DNA from 4 places in the Streptomyces sp. R33 genome. Region 2 is predicted to be linked to each of the others. Evidence: riboswitches for the same ligand, from Rfam matches in the RefSeq annotation. Region 2 holds a riboswitch; each other region holds the start of a gene.

What was found. Region 2 has a riboswitch for cobalamin ahead of cobN (cobaltochelatase subunit CobN). Riboswitches for the same ligand answer to the same signal wherever they lie in the genome.
Region 1: it holds a riboswitch for cobalamin, as region 2 does, so the genes downstream of both, AB5J51_RS13865 (energy-coupling factor ABC transporter permease) here and cobN (cobaltochelatase subunit CobN) in region 2, are expected to answer to the same signal.
Region 3: it holds a riboswitch for cobalamin, as region 2 does, so the genes downstream of both, AB5J51_RS29660 (cobalamin biosynthesis protein) here and cobN (cobaltochelatase subunit CobN) in region 2, are expected to answer to the same signal.
Region 4: it holds a riboswitch for cobalamin, as region 2 does, so the genes downstream of both, AB5J51_RS19770 (CbtB-domain containing protein) here and cobN (cobaltochelatase subunit CobN) in region 2, are expected to answer to the same signal.

The regions. Positions count from the first base shown of each region.
Region 1 is NZ_CP165727.1:3,085,660-3,087,848, reverse strand. Features, by position in the region: gene AB5J51_RS13870 (energy-coupling factor ABC transporter substrate-binding protein) at 1-207, opposite strand, end outside; gene AB5J51_RS13865 (energy-coupling factor ABC transporter permease) at 213-905, opposite strand; cobalamin riboswitch at 934-1,129, opposite strand; gene AB5J51_RS13860 (flavodoxin family protein) at 1,250-1,963, shown strand; gene AB5J51_RS13855 (hypothetical protein) at 2,098-2,189, opposite strand, start outside.
Region 2 is NZ_CP165727.1:2,292,348-2,294,536, forward strand. Features, by position in the region: gene cobG (precorrin-3B synthase) at 1-532, opposite strand, end outside; cobalamin riboswitch at 644-785, shown strand; gene cobN (cobaltochelatase subunit CobN) at 818-2,189, shown strand, end outside.
Region 3 is NZ_CP165727.1:6,446,680-6,448,868, forward strand. Features, by position in the region: gene AB5J51_RS29655 (cobyric acid synthase) at 1-206, opposite strand, end outside; gene AB5J51_RS29660 (cobalamin biosynthesis protein) at 218-1,177, opposite strand; cobalamin riboswitch at 1,216-1,367, opposite strand; gene AB5J51_RS29665 (hypothetical protein) at 1,482-1,703, opposite strand; gene AB5J51_RS29670 (inorganic phosphate transporter) at 1,732-2,189, opposite strand, start outside.
Region 4 is NZ_CP165727.1:4,325,027-4,327,215, forward strand. Features, by position in the region: gene pucL (factor-independent urate hydroxylase) at 1-668, shown strand, start outside; gene AB5J51_RS19765 (histidine phosphatase family protein) at 681-1,103, opposite strand; cobalamin riboswitch at 1,138-1,288, shown strand; gene AB5J51_RS19770 (CbtB-domain containing protein) at 1,325-1,537, shown strand; gene AB5J51_RS19775 (CbtA family protein) at 1,571-2,189, shown strand, end outside.

The DNA of each region.
Region 1 (2,189 bases), 790 kb from region 2:
CTCCACCTCCCCGGAGGGGGGTTCGTACAGCGGCGAGAACCACGGCTCGTAGTCCGGCTTCAGCTCGCTGATCGCCGCCTCCGCCTGCGCGTCGGCGCCCGTGAACGGCTCCTCCTTGCCCTCGCCCAGCCCCAGCGCGAGCGGCAGTACGGCCAGCGCCGCCACCAGGAGCAGCAGCAGGCCGTTGATCTTCGCGTTCCGGCTCATGGTCATCACACCGCCGTCTTCTGCTCGCTGTGACCGGTCAGCTTCGCGACGCCCAGCCGGACCAGGTCCGACTTGCTCGACTGCATGAGCAGCCGCATCACGAGCACCGTCAGCAGGCCCTCGCTCACCGCGAGCGGGACCTGGGTGACGGCGAAGATGCCCCCGAACTTCGCCAGTGCGCCCAGGAACCCGCTGCCCGGGTCCGGGAAGGCCAGCGCCAGCTGCACGGAGGTCACGCAGTACGTGACCAGGTCGGCGAAGAAGGCGCCGAAGAAGACGGTCACCATCAGCGGGACGCCGAAGCGCTTCAGCAGCAGGTAGACCCCGTACCCCGCCCACGGCCCGGCGATCGCCATCGAGAAGACGTTCGCGCCGAGGGTGGTCAGGCCGCCGTGCGCCAGCAGCAGCGCCTGGAAGAGGAGGGTGATCGTGCCGAGCACCGCCATGATCGGCGGCCGGAACAGGATCGCGCCGAGCCCGGTCCCCGTGGGGTGCGAGCAACTGCCCGTCACCGACGGGATCTTCAATGCGGACAGGACGAACGTGAACGCTCCGGACGCCCCGAGCAGCAGTGTGCTCTCCGGGTTGGCCTTCACCTCGCGGGTGAGGGCGCGGACACCGTGGACGACGAAGGGAGCGGATGCGGCGCCCCAGGCGACCGCGTGCAAAGGGGGCAGGAACCCCTCGGCTATATGCATGGGTAGGGAGACCTCTCCAGCACCTCGTGGATGGACAACGCGCCCCGGCCGGTCTCCTGGCTCACGGGTGCTGATGCCCTGGCTCCGCCTTCCCGGGCGGTGCGGGTCCTCCCGCGCCGCCCAGTGGCTTCCCGAAGGAGTGGAGCCGGACTTCCCGTTCACAGTGGCGAGGGCCGCACCGGTTTCCCACCGGTTTCCCGTACACCAAGGCCAGCTGACCCTAGTCGGACGGACGGACCGGTACCAACCCGGCCCGAACGGCGCGGGCCGAACGGGCCCGGACCGGCGCCCCGAACGGCTGCGGCCCGGTGGCGGCGCCGCCGGCCGGCCCCCAGGCTGGCGGCGTGGCCGCCGACTACGACTACTCCGACCTGACCGCCGTCTACGTCAACTGCACCCTCAAACGGTCGCCCGAGACCAGCAACACCGAGGGCCTGATCGACCGGAGCCGCGCCGTCATGGCGGCGGCCGGCGCCCGGACCTCGCTGATCCGCGCCGTCGACCACGACATCGCCACCGGCGTCTGGCCCGACATGACCGACCACGGCTGGGAAACCGACCAGTGGCCCGTCCTGTACAGCCAGATCATGGACGCCGACATCCTCGTGCTGTGCGGCCCCATCTGGCTCGGCGACAACAGCTCCGTCATGAAGCAGGTCATCGAGCGGCTCTACGCCTGCTCCTCGATCCTGAACGCCCAGGGCCAGTACGCCTATTACGGCCGTGTCGGCGGCGCCCTGATCACCGGCAACGAGGACGGTGTGAAGCACTGCGCCATGAACGTCCTCTACAGCCTCCAGCACCTCGGCTACGCCATCCCGCCGCAGGCCGACGCGGGCTGGATCGGCGAGGCGGGGCCCGGGCCCTCGTACCTCGACCCCGGCTCGGGCGGCCCCGAGAACGACTTCACCAACCGGAACACGACCTTCATGTCGTGGAACCTCATGCACCTGGCGGCCCTGCTGAAGCGCTCCGGCGGGATCCCGGCGCACGGCAACCAGCGCTCGGAGTGGGACGCCGGCTGCCGCTTCGACTTCCCGAACCCCGAGCACCGGTAGGCGCTGCCTCTCACGCCGGTACGTCGGCCGGCGCCGACTCCGGCTGCGCCGGCAGCGGCCGGGCGTTCATCCGGTGACCTGACCCCGTACGCGGGGGTGGGCGGGCGCCCCGGGCACCCGCCCACCCCCCGGCTTCACCGGCACACGTTGCGGTGCGCGACGTCCAGCACGAACCGCTCGGGCCCGTGCAGCTTGAAGGAGGTGAAGGAGGGCTTGCTGTGGAAGG
Region 2 (2,189 bases):
CGTCCAGGGCGGTCAGGTTCACGTCCGCGGCGAGCGAGGTGACGTCGCCGCGGCCGTCGTCGAGGGCGAACAGGAAGCGGCCGGACAGCCCGGCCGCGGGCGCGCTCGCGCACAGCAGCCGGTCCAGCTCCGCGACCCAGGGCGCCACGTCGGGCAGGCCGAGCCCGTCGAGGCCGGTCAGCGGCGAGGCGACGATGTTGCGGACCCGCTCGTGGGTGGGCGCGGGCAGCAGGCCGGCGCGGACCAGCACGGACTGCAGTTCGCCGCCGCAGCCCGCCCCGAGTCCGCGCAGTTGCGCATTGCCGCGCGAGGTCAGGTCGATGTGCCCGTCGCCGAGCCGGTCCGCGGCGTCGGCCAGCAGCAGGGCCGCGTCCGCGTCGAGCATCCCGCCGGGTACCCGGACCCGGGCCAGGAACCCGTCGTCCGCGGCGTGCAGCCGCAGCGCACCGGGGCAGGCGTCACCGCGGTCGCGTATGACGGGTTCGTCCCGCGATGCGGCGGAAGGGGGCTGGGGCGGCATGGCGGCGAGCATACCCACGATTCCCCCTCCCCGACCTGTGGCCGTCACCACCCGCCCCGTTCCGCGCGGCGGTCGTGCGCGGGCGGGCGGCGCGGGCCACCCCCACTCCCGGTCGGGGAGATCGCCACCTAAGATGACCAGCGGCGGAGCCACGTGGCCCGCCGGGAGGAAGCCCGGTGCGAATCCGGCGCGGTCCCGCCACTGTGAACCCTGCAGAGCAATCCGCCGGGTGAGTCAGGAACTCCCGCTGTCCTCACTGCCCGGGGCGCGGAAACCCCGAGGAAGGCCTGCCGCCGCATGATCCTCCTGCTGTCGACGTCCGACACCGATCTGCTCAGCGCCCGCGCCGCGAACACGGCGGACGGCCCCGTGCCGTACCGGTTCGCGAACCCGTCCCGCCTTCCCCTCGACGACCTGCCCGGGCTGCTCGACGGCGTCGACCTGGTCGTCGTACGCCTCCTCGGCGGCCTGCGCGCCTGGCAGGACGGCCTCGACCTGCTCCTGGCGCCCGGCCAGACCCGCCCGGTGGTGGTCCTCACCGGCGAACAGGCCCCGGACGCCCAGCTGATGGAGGCCTCCACGGTCCCGATCGGCATCGCGGCCGAGGCGCACGGCTACCTCGCCCACGGCGGCCCCGCGAACCTGGACCAGCTGGCCCGGTTCCTCTCCGACACCGTGCTGCTCACCGGCCACGGCTTCGACCCGCCGGCCGCCGCGCCGACCTGGGGTCCGCTGGAGCGCACGCCCGGGACCACCACGGGCCCCCGGATCGCCGTGCTGTACTACCGCGCCCACCAGATGAGCGGCAACACCGCCTTCGTACACGCCCTGTGCGACGCGATCGAGGCCCAGGACGCCCAGGCGCTCCCCCTCTACGTGTCCTCCCTGCGCACCCCGGAGCCGGACCTGATCGCCGCGCTGGAGTCGGCGGACGCGGTCGTCACCACCGTCCTCGCGGCCGGCGGCACCAAGCCCGCCACCGCCTCCGCGGGCGGCGACGACGAGTCGTGGGACGCGGGCGCGCTGGCCGCGCTCGGCGTCCCGATCCTGCAGGCCCTGTGCCTGACCGGCTCGCGCAGCGCCTGGGAGGAGAACGACGAGGGCCTGTCCCCGCTCGACGCCGCCACCCAGGTCGCCGTCCCCGAGTTCGACGGGCGCCTGATCACCGTCCCGTTCTCCTTCAAGGAGCTCGACGAGGACGGCCTGCCCGCGTACGTGGCCGACCCGGAGCGCGCCGCCCGCGTCGCCGGCATCGCCGTCCGGCACGCCCGGCTGCGGCACATCGAGCGCCGCGACAAGAAGATCGCGCTCGTCCTCTCCGCGTACCCCACCAAGCACTCCCGCATCGGCAACGCGGTCGGCCTCGACACCCCGGCCAGCGCCGTGGAACTGCTGCGCACCCTCATCGCGGGCGGCTACGACTTCGGCCCCGTCGAGGAGATCCCGGGCCTGGTCTCCGGCGACGGCGACGAGCTGATCCGCGCCCTGATCGAGGCCGGCGGCCATGACCAGGACTGGCTGACCGAGGAGCAGCTGGCCCGCAACCCGGTCCGGATCCCGGCCGCCGACTACAAGCGGTGGTTCGCCGAGCTCCCCGCCGAGCTGCGCGAAAGCGTCGAGGAGCACTGGGGCGAGGCCCCGGGCAACATGTTCGTGGATCGCTCGGCCA
Region 3 (2,189 bases), 4.2 Mb from region 2:
TCCACGCACGCCGCCTGCGCCTGCATCGCCTGCGCCCGCCCGATCTCGGCGCCCTCGCGCGTGACGAACGAGTTCAGCGACATGTTCTGCGCCTTGAACGGCGCCACCTTCACGCCCTGCCGGGCCAGCCAGCGGCAGATGCCCGCCGTGACCACGCTCTTGCCCGCGTCCGATGTCGTACCGGCGACGAGGAGTCCCCCGCCCAGCTTGCCGCCGCTCACGCGCGTCCCCTCCCCGCCACACGTGACACCGCACAGCGCAGTGCCACACACGCTCCCAGCGCCAGCCACGTCACCTGCCGTGACAGCCGCACCGCCCGTTCGATGTCCGCGACCTGCACCGGCCGCCCCGCCTCGCCGTTCAGTACGGCCCGGTGCTCGACCCGCCCTCCGTACGCCAGGGTGCCCCCCAGCCGTACGCCGAGCGCCCCGGCGAACGAGGCCTCCACGGGCCCGGCGTTCGGGCTCGGGTGCTCGGCCGCGTCCGCCCGCCAGGCCCGTACGGCTCCCCGCCGGTCGGGTCCGGCGATCACGGCGGCCAGGGCGGTCAGCCGGGCGCCCGGCCAGCCCGCGAGGTCGTCGAGCCGGGCCGAGGCCCAGCCGTAGCGAAGGTAGCGCGGGGACTTGTGGCCCACCATCGCGTCCAGGGTGTTCACGGCGCGGAAGGCCAGCAGCCCGGGGACACCGGCGGCGGCGCCCCACACGAGGGCCCCGACCACCGCGTCGGAGGTGTTCTCGGCGACGGACTCCACGACGGCGCGGGCCATCTGCTGCTCGTCCAGGGCCTGCGGGTCGCGCCCGCACAGGTGCGGCAGCCGCTCCCGGGCCACCTCGGCGTCCCCGGCGGCGAGCGCGCCGCCGATGGCGCGGGCCTCGCGGCCCAGCGAGGTGCCGCCGACGACGGCCCAGGTGGCCGCTGCGGTCAGGGCGATACGGGCGGCCGCGGGCCGGGAGCGCACGGCGCGGGCGCCCAGCGCGCCGACGGCGGCCGCGCCCCCGGCGCACAGGAGGGTGTGGAGGAGGCCCCGGGCGCGGTCGTCGCGCCACAGGGCGCCTTCGACGGCGGCGGCTGCTCGTCCGAAGGCGGCCACGGGGTGCCCTCGGCGCGGATCACCGAGGATCCGGTCGCCGATCAGGCCCGCCGTGGCGCCGTACGCGAAGACGCGATCGGCACGCATGGTGGCAGGTATGTCCTCACTCAGGGTCCGCGCCCTGGTTCGACGTGTCCGGCGGTGGGAGTTCCTGGCTCCCGGGGCGCACGTGCCGCGTGCTCCCCGGTGACAGTGGCGGGACCGCGCCGGATTCGCACCGGACTTCCTCTCCATGCCGCCGTATTGGCTCGGGCAGTCCACCACGCACCGCGAAGGCCCGTCAACTCGCCGTTGACCTGCGGCGGGGCAGCTCGCCACCATGGGCCGCAGGCACGCGAAAGCTCCCTCCGGGAAACCCGTAGGGAGCTTTCGTGCGCCGTGCCCGAATCGGTCAGCTGACGATCAGGTAGATCCCGTACGCCACGGCCGACGCGACGAGCGCGAAGCAGGCGTACGCGCCGCTGCGGGCCAGGGTGGCGGTGCCGCCCTGCTCGGTGGCGGTCTCGTGCTTGGACAGGCCCACCAGGCCCAGGGTGAACAGGGCCACGAGCGCGACGGTGGCGGAGAGGCTGACCCCGAAGACGGAGCCGAGTGCTGCCCAGTCGATCTTCATACTGCGGATTCCTCTGTCGTTCTCGGGGTCAGACCGCGGCGGCGGGAGCCGCCGGCGTGGCCGGGGCGGCCGCCGGGATGGTGGCCTTCAGGGCGTCGTCCGTGACCGCGGCGGTCGTACCGGCGGCGGCCTCGGCGGCCACGGTCGGCGGGACGGTGACGGCGGCCATGGCCGTGGTGACGACACCCGGCTCCTCGGCCGCGGCCGGCTGCACGTCGTTGACGTTGCTGTGGTCGACGACCTGGCGGCGGGAGATGAGCCAGATGGCGACGCACGAGGCGACCAGGAAGAGCGCGACGGCGGCGACGCCGACGTCACCCGTGCGCATGACCAGCTCGGCACCGGAGGCGACGACGGCCGCGGCCGGCAGGGTCAGGCCCCAGGCGATGAACATGCGGGTGGCGGTGGACCAGCGGACCACACCGCCCTTGCGGCCCAGGCCCGCACCCATGACGGCGCCGGAGCACGCGTGGGTGGTGGAGAGGG
Region 4 (2,189 bases), 2.0 Mb from region 2:
GCATCCTGCTCGCGAAGCACTTCGTCTCCTCCCAGTCGCCGATCCGCGAGGCGCAGATCCGGATCGAGGAGTACGCCTGGGAGCGGATCCCGGTCCCGACGCGCAAGGAGCAGCACTCCTTCGTCCGCAAGGGCCAGGAGGTGCGCACCGCGCAGATCACGTACAGCGAGACGACCGGTCTGCAGGTCATCTCGGGTCTGAAGGACCTGACGGTGATGAACTCGACGAACTCCGAGTTCCACGGCTACATCAAGGACAAGTACACGACGCTCAAGGAGGCGTACGACCGCATCCTGGCGACGAAGGTCACCGCGCGCTGGGCGCACTCGGCGCTGGCCGCCGACGACGCCTCGTACGACTGGGACCAGTCGTACAAGAAGGTCCGCAAGAACATGCTGGAAGCGTTCGCCGAGACCTACTCGTACTCGCTGCAGCAGACCCTCAACCAGATGGCCGAGCGGGTGCTCGACCACTGCCCGCGGGTCAACGAGGTACGCCTGAACCTCCCCAACAAGCACCACTTCCTCGTCGACCTGGAGCCCTTCGGCCTCAAGAACGACAACGAGGTCTACTTCGCGGCGGACCGGATGTACGGCCTGATCGAGGGCACCGTGCACCGCGACGGCGTGCAGCCGGTGATCGCGACGAGCGACTGGATCGTCGCCTGAGCCGCTACGCCGCTACTTCTCGGCCGGCTGCCCGAGCTGGAGGTTCCACCGCCCGAGCCGCCCGGTGAGGCTGGTCACCGTGTCCGGGCGTACGTCGAGGCGCCAGAAGGCGGTGGCCGGCAGCTCCAGCGCGGACACGACGGCCGCCCTGACGACGGCCTGGTCGACGACGGCGCGATGCGTACCCGCGGGCAGAGCGGCGAGGGCGGCGCCGACGCGGGCGATCAGCGCGGTGACGGACTCCCCGCCGGGCGGCGCGTAGTCCGGGTCCGTCAGCCAGCTCCGGACGGCGGCCGGATCCTCGGCGGCGACCTCGTCCAGGGTCCGCCCGGCCCACTCCCCCGCGTCCGGGCCTTGCAGGCCCGCGTACTGCGGGCAAGGGTCGCCGTGGCCGAAGCGAACCTGCCGTGAAGCGTCCTCGAATGGACGTCTCACGAACTGAACTCGTACTACGGCGCTCTTCATAAGGGGAGCGTAAACGCGGTACGGTCTCGGACGACAACCTAAAAAAAGACGACGGTATGACGGAAGCACCGGTGAAAATCCGGCACGGTCGCGCCACTGTGAATCCTCCCGGAGGGGGAGGAGAAGTCAGACCCGCCATGTCGTCGCTAGCACCACTGACCGGGACGCGTGTTCCCTCTGGAGGTTCTGCCATGGCTCACTCCGCCGTGCCCACGACGGCCCCTGCCGTCACCCCGATCTCGCTCTCCGCTCTCGCCCCCTGGGCCCTGTTCGCCGGCGTCCTGATGCTGGTCCTGCTCTACCTCGTCGGTGCCGAGCAGGGCGCCACCGCGCTCTTCGAGGGCGACACCGTCCACGAGTGGATGCACGACGGTCGCCACCTCCTCGGCTTCCCCTGCCACTGATCTCCACCTCAGCAGCAAGGGAAGTACCGAACCATGAACTCCATTTCCCCCCGCGTCCTATTGGTCCGGGGCATGCTGGCAGGTCTGCTCGCAGGCCTGGCCGCGTTTCTCGTCGCGTACGTCCTCGGCGAGTCCAAGGTCGACGCGGCGATCGCCATCGAGGAGGCGGGTCACGCCGCCCACGACCACGGCGAGGAGGCGGCCCCGGTCAGCCGGGCCCTCCAGGCCACGGCAGGCCTCGGCACCGGCACGCTCCTGTACGGGATCGCGCTCGGCGGCATCGCCGCGCTCGTCTTCTGCTACGCCCTGGGCCGCATCGGCCGCTTCGGCCCGCGGGCCACGGCCCTGCTGGTCTCGGGCGGCCTGTTCGTCGCCTTCAACCTGGTGCCGTTCCTCAAGTACCCCTCCAACCCGCCGGCCGTCGGTGACCCCGACACCGTCGTCCGGAGGACCACCCTCTACATCCTGATGATCGCGTTGAGCGCGCTGCTGTCCGCGGGCGCGCTCATCCTGGGCCGGCGTCTGGCACCCAGGCTCGGGAACTGGAACGCCTCGATCGTCGCCTCGGTCGGCTTCGTCGCGGTGGTCGCCATCGCCTACGCGGCGCTGCCCGGCATCAACGAGGTCCCGGCGGATTTCCCGGCCACCCTGG